3 regions of the Streptomyces sp. NPDC014006 genome follow, and region 1 is predicted to be linked to each of the others. Evidence: riboswitches for the same ligand, from Rfam matches in the RefSeq annotation. Region 1 holds a riboswitch; each other region holds the start of a gene.
The links. A riboswitch is a leader RNA that binds a small molecule or an ion and turns the genes downstream of it on or off. The one in region 1 is predicted to bind thiamine pyrophosphate.
Positions count from the first base shown of each region.

Region 2: linked by a shared signal. The riboswitch ahead of thiC (phosphomethylpyrimidine synthase ThiC) and the one ahead of thiO (glycine oxidase ThiO) in region 1 are both predicted to bind thiamine pyrophosphate.
Region 3: linked by a shared signal. The riboswitch ahead of ACF1GV_RS33635 (thiamine ABC transporter substrate binding subunit) and the one ahead of thiO (glycine oxidase ThiO) in region 1 are both predicted to bind thiamine pyrophosphate.

Region 1 is NZ_JBICAJ010000001.1:1,028,488-1,032,462, reverse strand. It holds gene ACF1GV_RS04755 (NAD(P)/FAD-dependent oxidoreductase) at 1-758, opposite strand, end outside; gene ACF1GV_RS04750 (hypothetical protein) at 791-1,162, opposite strand; TPP riboswitch at 1,215-1,328, shown strand; gene thiO (glycine oxidase ThiO) at 1,326-2,510, shown strand; gene thiS (sulfur carrier protein ThiS) at 2,507-2,707, shown strand; gene ACF1GV_RS04735 (thiazole synthase) at 2,711-3,505, shown strand; gene pknB (Stk1 family PASTA domain-containing Ser/Thr kinase) at 3,622-3,975, shown strand, end outside.
Region 2 is NZ_JBICAJ010000003.1:492,323-496,297, reverse strand. It holds gene thiC (phosphomethylpyrimidine synthase ThiC) at 1-1,648, opposite strand, end outside; TPP riboswitch at 1,641-1,818, opposite strand; gene ACF1GV_RS14490 (YibE/F family protein) at 1,890-3,428, shown strand; gene ACF1GV_RS14485 (SsgA family sporulation/cell division regulator) at 3,537-3,975, opposite strand, start outside.
Region 3 is NZ_JBICAJ010000012.1:202,645-206,619, forward strand. It holds gene ACF1GV_RS33625 (SRPBCC family protein) at 1-446, shown strand, start outside; gene rlmN (23S rRNA (adenine(2503)-C(2))-methyltransferase RlmN) at 543-1,649, shown strand; TPP riboswitch at 1,674-1,782, shown strand; gene ACF1GV_RS33635 (thiamine ABC transporter substrate binding subunit) at 1,857-2,945, shown strand; gene ACF1GV_RS33640 (ABC transporter permease) at 2,990-3,975, shown strand, end outside.

The sequences.
Region 1 (3,975 bases):
CCGGCCAGCCAGCCGGTGGCGGGCCGTGCGCCGATGCCGACGACGACCGCGCCGGCGGGCAGCCGGGAGCCGTCGTCGAGGACCACCACGCCCGGCTCGACGCCCGCCACGCGCGCGTGCGTGCGCAACGCGACACCGGCGTCGGCGTACCACTCGGTCATGGGCGCGGCGACCTCGGCGGGCAGCGCCCCGGCGAGCGGGCGGCCGGCGGCCTCCACGACGGTGACCGCGCAGCCCGCCTCGCGCGCGGCCGTGGCGAACTCGGCGCCGATCCAGCCCGCGCCGACGACGACGATGTCGTGCTGCCGGGCGAGCACCGGGCGCAGCCGCTCGGCGTCGTCCAGGGTGCGCAGCAGGTGCACCCCGGGCACGCCCTCGGCACCGGGCAGGGTGATCGGTTCCGCGCCGGTGGCGAGCACGAGGACGTCGTAGCCGACCGGGCCGGCCTCGGTGTCCAGTTCGTGGTCGGCGGGGCGTACGCCCAGCACCTCGCAGCCGAGGCGCAGCTCGATGCCCAGCGCCTCGAAGTCCACGTCGAAGGCGGAGCCCTCGGCCGTGCCGAGCAGGACGGCCTTGGACAGCGGCGGCCGGTCGTAGGGCTGGTGGGGTTCGGCGCCGATCAGCGTGACGCTGCCGGTGAAGCCCTGTTCACGCAGGGCCACCGCGGTCTGCACCCCGGCCATGCCCGCGCCCACGACGACCACGCGCCGCGCCTGCGCCGCCGCCGAGGTGTCCCGTTGCTGCGTCTGCTCGCTCACCTGATCACCATAGACACCTGACACATCGTCAGTCAGCGGTCCTGTGCCGTGACCTGCTCCACACGCGCGGGCAGCTCCTCCACCACGCTGGTGCCGCTGCCCTCCTGGGACTCCCACTCCCAGGTCTCCTCCAGCCGCAGCCGCCCGTCCGGCAGCTCCGCGACCGTGGACACGCAGTGCCCGCCGGAGGTCGTCCCGTCCTGCTTGAGCTGCACGTACCGGAAGTCCAGCCGGTCTCCCTGCCGGGTGCCCACGAGATGCCCGCGCACCACGTCGCCGCCGGTGTACTCGGCCCAGATCTCGCCGCCGCGCTCGTGGTACGTGAAGCGGGTGCGCGTGCCCACCTGACCGGGCGCCTGATCGGCGACGGGGGCGAGGACGAGACCGTCGAGGGACCGGGCCATGACGGAAGGCTCCCTTACAGACACACAGCGGCACGGGCTAGGGTGGCCACCGTAAAGCACTCGCGGGAGCCCGGACGCACCGGGCTGAGAGGGAGGCTGGGACGGCCTCCGACCGTACGAACCTGATCCGGGTCATGCCGGCGAAGGGAGGGGCTGGACGCCCATGTCGCCTACGCGTACGTCAGACGTCCTCGTCATCGGGGGCGGGATCATCGGGCTGGTCACGGCCTGGCGGGCCGCGCAGAGGGGGTTCGCCACCGCGGTCGTGGACCCCGAGCCCGGCGGCGGAGCCGCGCAGGTGGCGGCCGGGATGCTGGCCGCCGTCACGGAACTGCACTACGGCGAGCAGACCCTGCTCGGCCTCAACCTGGCCTCGGCGCGCCGCTATCCGGACTTCGCGGCCGAACTCTCCGAGGCCACCGGCCACGACCTCGGCTACCGCCGCAGCGGCACGCTCGCCGTCGCCCTGGACGCCGACGACCGCGCCCACCTCAAGGAACTGCACGCCCTGCAGCGGCAGTCGGGCCTGGAGTCGCAGTGGCTGTCGGGCCGGGACTGCCGGCGCCTGGAGCCGATGCTCGCGCCGGGCGTGCGCGGTGGGCTGCGGGTCGACGGCGACCACCAGGTGGACCCACGACGGCTCGCGGCCGCGCTGGTCACCGCCTGCGAGCGGGCCGGGGTGGTGTTCCACCGGACCCGGGCCGAGCGGCTCGCGGTCGCGCGGGAGCGCGCGGAGGGCGTCGTCACGAGCGAGGGCGAGGAGTTGGGCGCGGGACAGGTCGTGCTCGCCGCCGGCAGTCTGAGCGGGCGCCTCGCGGGCGTGCCGGAGGCCGTGCTGCCGCCGGTGCGGCCGGTGAAGGGGCAGGTCCTCAGGCTGACCATGCCGAACCACCGGACGCCGTTTTTGAGCCGGACCGTGCGCGCCGTGGTGCGCGGCGGCGCGCTGTATCTGGTGCCCCGCGAGAACGGTGAGCTGGTCGTCGGCGCGACCAGCGAGGAGATGGGCTGGGACACGACCGTCACCGCGGGCGGCGTCTACGAACTGCTGCGCGACGCGCACGAGCTGGTGCCCGGCATCACCGAGCTGCCGCTGACGGAGACCCGGGCCGGACTGCGCCCCGGCTCCCCCGACAACGCGCCGCTGCTCGGCCCGACCGCGCTGGACGGGCTGCTGCTGGCCACCGGCCACCACCGCAACGGCGTCCTGCTCACCCCGGTCACCGGGGACGTGCTGGCCCACGCCCTGGTCACCGGCGAGCTGCCGGAGGAGGCCCGCCCCTTCACCCCGAAGCGCTTCTCCCCCGCCGCGCAGCAGCCTTCACGCACCCTCACGGAGCAGCCCGCATGAACATCTCGGTCAACGGCGAGCCCCGCCGTGTCGAGCCCGGCACGGCTCTCGACGCCGTCGTGCAGTCCCTGACCGCGGCCCCCTCCGGGGTGGCCGCCGCCCTCAACGAGACCGTCGTCCCGCGCACCCAGTGGTCCACCACGGCCCTCGCCGACGGCGACCGCGTCGAGGTCCTGACCGCCGTCCAGGGAGGCTGAAACATGGCTGACGACCCCCTCGTCCTCGGCGGTACGCCGCTCACCTCCCGTCTGATCATGGGCACCGGCGGTGCGCCCAGCCTGGAGGTGCTCGAGCGGGCGCTGGTCGCCTCCGGCACCGAGCTGACGACCGTCGCGATGCGGCGGGTCAACCCCGAGGTGCACGGCTCGGTGCTGTCGGTGCTGGACCGTCTGGGCATCCGGGTCCTGCCGAACACCGCCGGCTGCTTCACCGCCGGGGAGGCGGTGCTCACGGCCCGGCTGGCGCGGGAGGCGCTGGGCACGGACCTGGTCAAGCTGGAGGTGATCGCCGACGAGCGCACGCTGCTGCCGGACCCGATCGAGCTGCTGGACGCGGCGGAGACGCTGGTCGACGACGGGTTCACGGTGCTGCCGTACACCAACGACGACCCGGTGCTCGCGCGGAAGCTTCAGGACGTCGGCTGTGCGGCGATCATGCCGCTGGGCTCGCCCATCGGTTCCGGTCTCGGCATCCGCAACCCGCACAACTTCCAGCTGATCGTCGAGGACGCGCGCGTGCCGGTGATCCTGGACGCGGGGGCGGGCACGGCGTCGGACGTGGCGCTGGCGATGGAGCTGGGGTGCGCGGGTGTGATGCTCGCCTCGGCGGTGACCCGGGCGCAGGAGCCGGTGGTGATGGCGGAGGCCATGCGCCACGCGGTGGAGGCGGGACGGCTGGCGTACCGGGCGGGGCGGATTCCCAAGCGGCACTTCGCCGAGGCGTCCTCGCCCACGGAGGGCGTCGCCCGGCTGGACCCGGAGCGGCCGGCTTTCTGAAGCCCGCGGCCCGTGCGTCATACCGGTGCGCGCGACACGTCACAGGTCGGCTGCAGTCACCCCCCTGGCTGGGTGAAAGGGCTGGGGTGCCGGTGACGGCTCGTACACTCGCCTCCGTGGATACGACCCTCTCGGACCCCCTCGTCGGGCAGGTGCTCGACGGCCGGTATCGCGTCGACGCGCGGATCGCGGCCGGCGGGATGGCCACGGTCTACCGGGCCCTGGACACCCGTCTGGACCGCGTGCTCGCGCTGAAGGTGATGCATCCGGCGCTCGCGGCCGACGCCACGTTCGTCGAGCGCTTCATCCGGGAGGCGAAGTCCGTCGCCAGGCTGGCCCACCCCAACGTGGTACAGGTCTTCGACCAGGGCGCCGACGGCAGGTACGTCTATCTGGCGATGGAGTACATCGCCGGCTGCACCCTGCGCGACGTGCTGCGCGAGCGCGGGGCGCTGCAGCCGCGTGCCGCC
Region 2 (3,975 bases), on a different contig from region 1:
ACTTCGGCCCGCACATCGAGCAGAAGTGTGCCGTCTTGGCCGGTTCGGCCGGCAGGGTCTCGTCGTGGAACTCCCGCGCCGTGTCCGGGTCCAGGGCGAGGTTGAACTGGTCCTCCCACCGGAACTCGAACCGGGCGTCGGACAGCGCGTCGTCCCACTCCTGCGCACCCGGGTGCCCCTTGGCGAGATCGGCCGCGTGAGCCGCGATCTTGTAGGTGATGACGCCGGTCTTGACGTCGTCCCGGTTGGGCAGGCCCAGGTGCTCCTTGGGCGTGACATAGCAGAGCATCGCCGTGCCCCACCAGGCGATCATCGCGGCGCCGATGCCGGAGGTGATGTGGTCGTACGCCGGCGCGACGTCCGTGGTCAGCGGGCCGAGCGTATAGAACGGAGCTTCATCGCAGATCTCCTGCTGAAGGTCGATGTTCTCCTTGATCTTGTGCATCGGGACGTGTCCCGGGCCCTCGATCATGGTCTGTACGTTGAAACGCTTGGCGATCGTGTTGAGTTCCCCGAGCGTGCGGAGCTCCGCGAACTGCGCCTCGTCGTTGGCGTCCGCGATGGAGCCGGGCCTGAGGCCGTCACCGAGGGAGTACGTCACGTCGTAGGCGGCGAGGATCTCGCACAGCTCCTCGAAGTGCTCGTACAGGAACGATTCCTTGTGGTGAGCGAGGCACCACGCGGCCATGATCGAGCCGCCGCGCGAGACGATGCCCGTCTTGCGGTTGGCGGTGAGCGGCACATACGCCAGGCGCACGCCCGCGTGGACCGTCATGTAGTCCACGCCCTGCTCGGCCTGCTCGATGACCGTGTCCTTGTAGATCTCCCAGGTCAGTTCCTCGGCCCTGCCGTCGACCTTCTCCAGTGCCTGGTAGAGCGGCACCGTGCCGATGGGGACGGGGGAGTTGCGCAGCACCCACTCACGGGTGGTGTGGATGTTGCGGCCCGTGGACAGGTCCATGACCGTGTCGGCGCCCCAACGGGTCGCCCACGTCATCTTCTCGACCTCCTCCTCGATGGAGGAAGTCACCGCGGAGTTGCCGATGTTGGCGTTGACCTTCACCAGGAACCGCTTGCCGATGATCATCGGCTCGATCTCCGGGTGGTTGACGTTGGCCGGCAGTACGGCGCGGCCCGCCGCGATCTCCTCGCGGACCACCTCGGGCGAGACGTTCTCCCGCAGGGCCACGAACTCCATCTCGGGCGTGATCTCGCCCCGGCGGGCGTACGCGAGCTGGGTGACCGCCTGGCCGTCACGGCCGCGACGGGGCTGGCGCGGACGTCCGGGGAAGACCGCGTCGAGGTTGCGCAGGCCTCCGCGCGGCGAGGTGTGCTTGACCCCGTCGTCCTCTGGACGGACGGGACGGCCCGCGTACTCCTCGGTGTCGCCGCGGGCGATGATCCAGTTCTCCCGGAGCGGTGACAGGCCCCTGCGCACGTCGGTGTCGACGAGCGGATCGGTATACGGGCCGGATGTGTCGTACAGCGTGACCGACTTCCCGTTGGTGAGGTGCACCTGACGGACCGGCACCCGCAGGTCGGGGCGCGAACCCTCGACGTATGCCTTGTGCCAGCCGATGGACTTTCCGGCCTCCTGAGCCGTTTCGCTCTGAACGGAGGCAGGCGTGCGTGCGTCCTTGTTGGTCATGAGACCTACTCCCTACGCCGGCATTACCCGGTAACAGGTTCGGCGGTCGACGCAGCGGTCACCGTCTGCCGACATTTCGTGTGGAACACCACATGTTCCACGTGAAACATCGCAAAGACGGAGGTCAGCGCCCTCTCAGCCCGGTGCTCCGAGCTCCCGCGTGTGCAAAGGTGCCTCCACGCTAGCGTCAATTCGGGCGCGGTGAACAGGGGGCCCCTGTCGTTCTTGCGATGATCGGTCGGTGACCACCACACACCAGCCCCCGTATCCGCCGTCCGAGCCGCCCCGCGGCCAGGGCCCGACAGGCCACGGCCAGGACGTCGAGGACGGGCATGAGCAGGGGCACGCATCAGGGTCCGGACACGGACACCGGCGCGCGTCCGGTGGCGGCCACGGGCACGGTGCCACCCATGCCGCGGGAGGCGGGCACGGTGCCCAGCACTCTGCGGGAGGCGGGCATGGGCACAGTCACAATCACGGGCCCGCTGCTCCTGTCTCCCGGCATCTGCGCAAGGTGATCGCGGCGATCCTCATCCCGTTCGCCGTGGCGGTGGTCGTCGGCCTTGGCGTGCTGTGGCCCGGGGGTGCCCCGTCCCACCAGCGCACCGGTGTCGGCTTCGACCGGCAGACCCAGCAGGCCACGGTCACCCAGGTGGTCGAGGTGAGCTGCAAGGCGGTCAACGCCTCCGGTGGCACGCCGACCGGCGACACATCCACCGCGGAGGGCTCCCCGGCCCAGCAACAGGCGTCGGGCGCCTGCAAGAAGGCCACCGTCCGGGTCGACTCGGGCAAGGACACGGGCCGGACGTTCACCGAGATCGTGCAGCCGGACCAGACGCGGCAGCTGCACCAGGGCGAGAAGGTCGTGGTCGCCTACGAGCCCTCGGCGCCGAGGGACCTGCAGTACTCGGTCACAGACGTCGACCGGCGCTTCCCGATGGCCCTGCTGGCCGGCATCTTCGCGCTCGCCGTCATCGTCGTCGGGCGGATGCGCGGGGTGATGGCGCTCGTCGCGCTGGCCATCAGCTTCATGGTGCTGAACTTCTTCATCCTGCCGGCGGTCCTGCAGGGCGAGAACCCGTTGGTCGTCGCCGTCGTGGGCTCCAGTGCGATCATGCTCATCGCCCTGTATCTGTGCCACGGGCTGTCGGCCCGGACGTCCGTGGCGGTGCTCGGCACCCTGATCTCCCTGCTGCTGATCGGCGTCCTCGGTTCGCTGTTCATCGGCTGGGCCGCGCTGACCGGCAACACGGACGACAACACCGGCCTGATCCACGGCCTGTACCCGTCCATCGACATGAGCGGTCTGCTGCTCGCCGGCGTCATCATCGGATCGCTGGGCGTGCTCGACGACGTGACGGTCACCCAGACCTCCGCCGTCTGGGAGCTGCACGAGGCCAACCCGTCGATGGGCTGGCGCGGGCTGTACCGGGCGGGCATCCGGATCGGCCGCGACCACATCGCATCAGTCGTCAACACCCTGGTCCTGGCCTACGCCGGTGCAGCGTTGCCGTTGCTGCTGCTCTTCTCCATCGCACAGAGCAGCGTGGGCACCGTCGCCAACAGTGAGCTGGTCGCGGAGGAGATCGTGCGCACGCTGGTGGGATCGATCGGCCTGGTCGCCTCGGTACCGGTCACCACGGCGCTCGCGGCCCTGGTGGTGGCCGCCGACCGTCCGGGTCCGGCACCGGCCGGCCATGACCTCGGCGGTGGCACCGGCACCGGCTCGATCCCGGTGCCCGCGGGGCGCGGCGGCCGGGGGCGGCGCCGCAAGCACTGAGGCACCGGCCGGCACCTTCGCCGTACCGGCCAAACGACTGCAGAAGCGTTCCTGCATATTTCCGCCCAGCACTGGTGAACCGTTACGCCACCTTGGTGACGTGACGTCTCAGCCCGCGCTCTGCTCCTCCGCGAGGATGCGGTCGAGCGCCTGCTCCAGATGAGCGTCGAAGTCGGCGAGCGCACCCTCCTGGCCGAGCGGCACCAGCTTGTCGGTGCGATCCAGGAACGCCACGATCGGTGGCGCCGACGAACGGAACAGTGCCTGGTCGCAACCGACCTGGAGCCGGATCAGCACCTCGCCCAGCGTGTCGGCTTCGACCGGTGCGATACGGACATCGCCCTCCCCGCACGGCCGCCCCACCCCGTCGAGCAGCAGCTCACGGCCGAACGCCCAGGTCACCGGCGCATCCCCGGGGAGGTGGAAAGTCAGCCGTACGGCGTAGGGATCACAGGTCTCGTAGCGCAGTTCCACCGGGATGCGGAACGAGAGCTCCTCGGAGACGAGAAAGCTCATCATGACCTCTGCCTGTACTGCCTGCACGGAC
Region 3 (3,975 bases), on a different contig from region 1:
CCGGTTTCCACGATGAGATCGTTCTCGACTGCCGCCCCGACGAAGTGTGGACGTTCGTCACCGACCCCGCCCACCTGCCGGAGTGGCAGGCCAGCGCGGTGTCCGCCGAACAGCTCGACGACGGCCCGTTCGGACTCGGTTCCCGGGTCCGGGTCACCCGGCACATCGGCCGCCGCGACGTTCCCATGACGATGCAGTGCACCGAGTACAAGCCGGGCCGCTCGTGGAGCGTCCACGGGATCGACGGGCCGGTGCGCGGCACCTTCCGCGGCGAGGTCACCCCCGTCGACGAGGGCCGGCGCACCCGGCTGACCGTGGACCTCGACTTCGAGGGCCACGGCCTCGGCAAGGTCCTCATCCCCCTCGTCGTACGCCCCCAGGTCCGCAAGGAGTTCCCGCGCAACGAGCAGCTGCTCAAGCAGCACCTGGAGCACACGACGGCGTAGGGCTTGCCGAACCGCTGCCGCGCCCCTGACCGACGTAACGGGTGGCCGAACCGGCCGGGCGGGCCACCCGAGTCGATCTGCGACACTGGTACCACCATGCCCAAGCCCGGAGAACTTACTTTTGTCGCGCCGCGCGGAGCCAAGACGCCGCCGCGGCATCTTGCCGATCTTTCGCCTGCCGAGCGCAAGGCGGTCGTGGCCGAGATCGGGGAGAAGCCGTTTCGCGCCAAGCAACTGTCGCAGCACTACTTCGCGCGGTACGCGCACGAGCCGGAGCAGTGGACCGACATCCCCGCCGGGGCGCGTGACAGGCTGCGGGAGGCGCTGTTCCCCGAGCTGATGACCGTCGTGCGGCATCTGTCGACCGACGAGGGGACCACGCGCAAGACGCTGTGGCGGCTGTTCGACGGGACGCTCGTCGAGTCCGTGCTGATGCGGTATCCGGACCGGGTCACCATGTGCATCAGCTCGCAGGCCGGGTGTGGCATGAACTGCCCGTTCTGTGCGACCGGGCAGGCCGGGCTGGATCGCAATCTGTCCACCGCCGAGATCGTGCATCAGATCGTCGAGGGCATGCGGGCGCTCCGGGACGGGGAGATCCCCGGTGGGGCCTCCCGGCTGTCCAACATCGTCTTCATGGGCATGGGCGAGCCGCTCGCCAACTACAAGCGGGTCGTCGGGGCCATTCGCGCGCTCACCGATCCCGCGCCCGACGGCCTCGGGCTGTCGCAGCGCGGCATCACCGTGTCGACGGTCGGCCTCGTGCCCGCCATCCACCGGTTCGCCGACGAGGGCTTCAAGTGCCGGCTGGCGATCTCGCTGCACGCCCCGGACGACGAGCTGCGCGACACCCTCGTCCCCGTGAACACGCGGTGGAAGGTGCGCGAGGTGCTCGACGCCGGGTTCGAATACGTCGAGAAGAGCGGGCGGCGGCTGTCCATCGAGTACGCGCTGATCCGGGACATCAACGATCAGGCGTGGCGCGGGGACCGGCTGGGGCGGCTGCTCAAGGGCAAGCCCGTGCACGTCAATCTCATTCCGCTGAACCCGACGCCGGGGTCCAAGTGGACCGCCTCCCGGCCCGAGGACGAGAAGGCGTTCGTCGAGGCCATCGCCGCCCATGGTGTACCGGTGACGATCCGGGACACCCGTGGGCAGGAGATCGACGGGGCGTGTGGTCAGCTCGCCGCCACCGAGCGGTAATCTGACTGGCGTCAGTACATCTACATATTCCGACAGGGGAGCGCCACAGCGCTGAGAGTGCGGCGGACAGGGCCGCAGACCCTCCGAACCTCGCCCAGGTCATTCTGGGTAGGGAGATCGGTCATCACTCGAGCTGTTGCGCCCTGCCCGGGCCGTCGCGAGACGTCCCGGGCAGGGCCGCGTCTCTTCCTGGTCACTCCAGGAGGAATGTCAGTGAGCATCACCAAGAAGGCCACGGTCGTGGTGGTCGGCCTCGGCCTCGTCACGCTGTCCGCGTGCGGGTCGTCCGGCGGGAGCGAGAAGACCGCCGCCGAGTCCAAGACCGTCACGCTCGTCAGCCACGACTCGTGGGCCGTGTCCAAGAACGTCCTCGCGGACTTCGAGAAGCAGTCCGGGTACAAGGTCAAGGTCCTCCCCGGCGGCGACGCCGGGCAGGCCGTCAACAAGGCCATCCTCACCAAGGACAACCCGCAGGGCGACGTCTTCTTCGGCGTCGACAACACCCTGCTCTCCCGCGCCCTGGACAACGGCCTCTTCCAGCCGTACCAGGCCAAGGGGCTCGGCGCCATCGGCGCCCGGTACCAGCTGGACCAGGGCAAGCACCGGGTCACCCCGATCGACTTCGGCGACATCTGCGTCAACTACGACAAGAAGTACTTCGCCGACCACAAGCTGACCCCGCCGGCTTCCTTCGACGACCTGGTCAAGCCGGAGTACAAGAACCTCCTCGTCACGGAAAACGCGTCCACTTCCTCGCCCGGCCTCGGCTTCCTGCTCGGCACCGCCGCCAAGTACGGCGACGCCGGCTGGCAGGACTACTGGAAGAAGCTCAAGGCCAACGGCGTGAAGGTGGTCGACGGCTGGGAGCAGGCCTACGACCAGGAGTTCTCCGGCTCGTCCGGCGGCAAGAAGGCGCACGGCGACCGGCCGCTGGTCGTCTCGTACGCCTCCTCCCCGCCCGCCGAGGTCGTCTTCGCCAAGCCGCAGCCGAAGACCGCGCCGACCGGCGTCGCGGCCGGCACCTGCTTCCGGCAGATCGAGTTCGCCGGGCTGCTCAGCAACGCGAAGAACACCAAGGGCGGCAAGGCGCTGATCGACTTCCTGGTCTCCAAGGAGTTCCAGCAGGACATGCCGCTGAACATGTTCGTCTACCCGGTGCTCGACGGCGCCAAGGTGCCCGCCGAGTTCACCCGGTACGGCCCCGCGGCCAAGGACCCCGAGACCCTGGCGCCGGCCAAGATCGCCGACCACCGCGACCAGTGGGTCAAGCAGTGGACCTCACTCGTACTGAAGTAGCCCGGCGCCCGGACCGCGCGGGGAACGCGGCGCGGCTCGGCCTGATGGCCCTGCCCGTCGCGTTCTTCGCCGTGTTCTTCGCCTACCCCGTGGCCGCGATCGTCGCCCGCGGGCTCAAGGTCGACGGCGCCTGGCAGTTCGGGCGGCTCACCGACGTCCTCGGGCAGTCCGACATCCGGCACGTGCTGTGGTTCACCACCTGGCAGGCGCTGGTCTCCGCCGGGCTCACCCTGCTGCTCGGGCTGCCCGGCGCCTATGTCTTCGCCCGCTTCGACTTTCCCGGCAAGCGGCTGCTGCGGGCGGTGGTGACGGTGCCGTTCGTGCTGCCGACCGTCGTCGTCGGCACCGCCTTCCTCGCGCTGGTCGGCCGCGGGGGCCTGCTCGACCAGCTGTGGGGCGTACGGCTGGACACCACCGTGTGGGCGATCCTGCTCGCCCACGTCTTCTTCAACTACGCCGTCGTCGTGCGGACCGTCGGCGGACTGTGGGCGCAGCTCGACCCGCGCCAGGAGGACGCGGCGCGGATGCTCGGGGCGTCCCGCTTCACCGCCTGGCGCACGGTCACCCTGCCCGCGCTCGCGCCGGCGGTCGCGGCGGCCGCGCTGATGGTGTTCCTGTTCTGCTTCACCTCCTTCGGCATCGTCCAGATCCTCGGTGGCCCCGGCTTCTCCACCCTGGAGGTGGAGATCTACCGACAGACCGCCGACGTCTTCGACCTGTCCACCGCCGCCGTGCTGACGGTTGTCCAGTTCGTCGCGGTCGGCGCGATCCTCGCCGTACACGCCCGGACGGCACGGCGCCGGGAGAGCGCCCTGAAACTGGTGGACGCGGCGACGACGGCACGCCGGCCGCGCGGCGCCGGGCAGTGGGCGCTGCTCGGCGGGGTGCTGCTCACCATCGCCGTGCTGCTCGTGCTGCCGCCCGCGGTGCTGGTGCAGCGCTCCCTGGACGGCGGCCTCGGCTACTACCGGGCGCTGACCAGCCAGGACGGCAACACCTTCCTCGTCCCGCCGATCGAGGCCATCGGCAA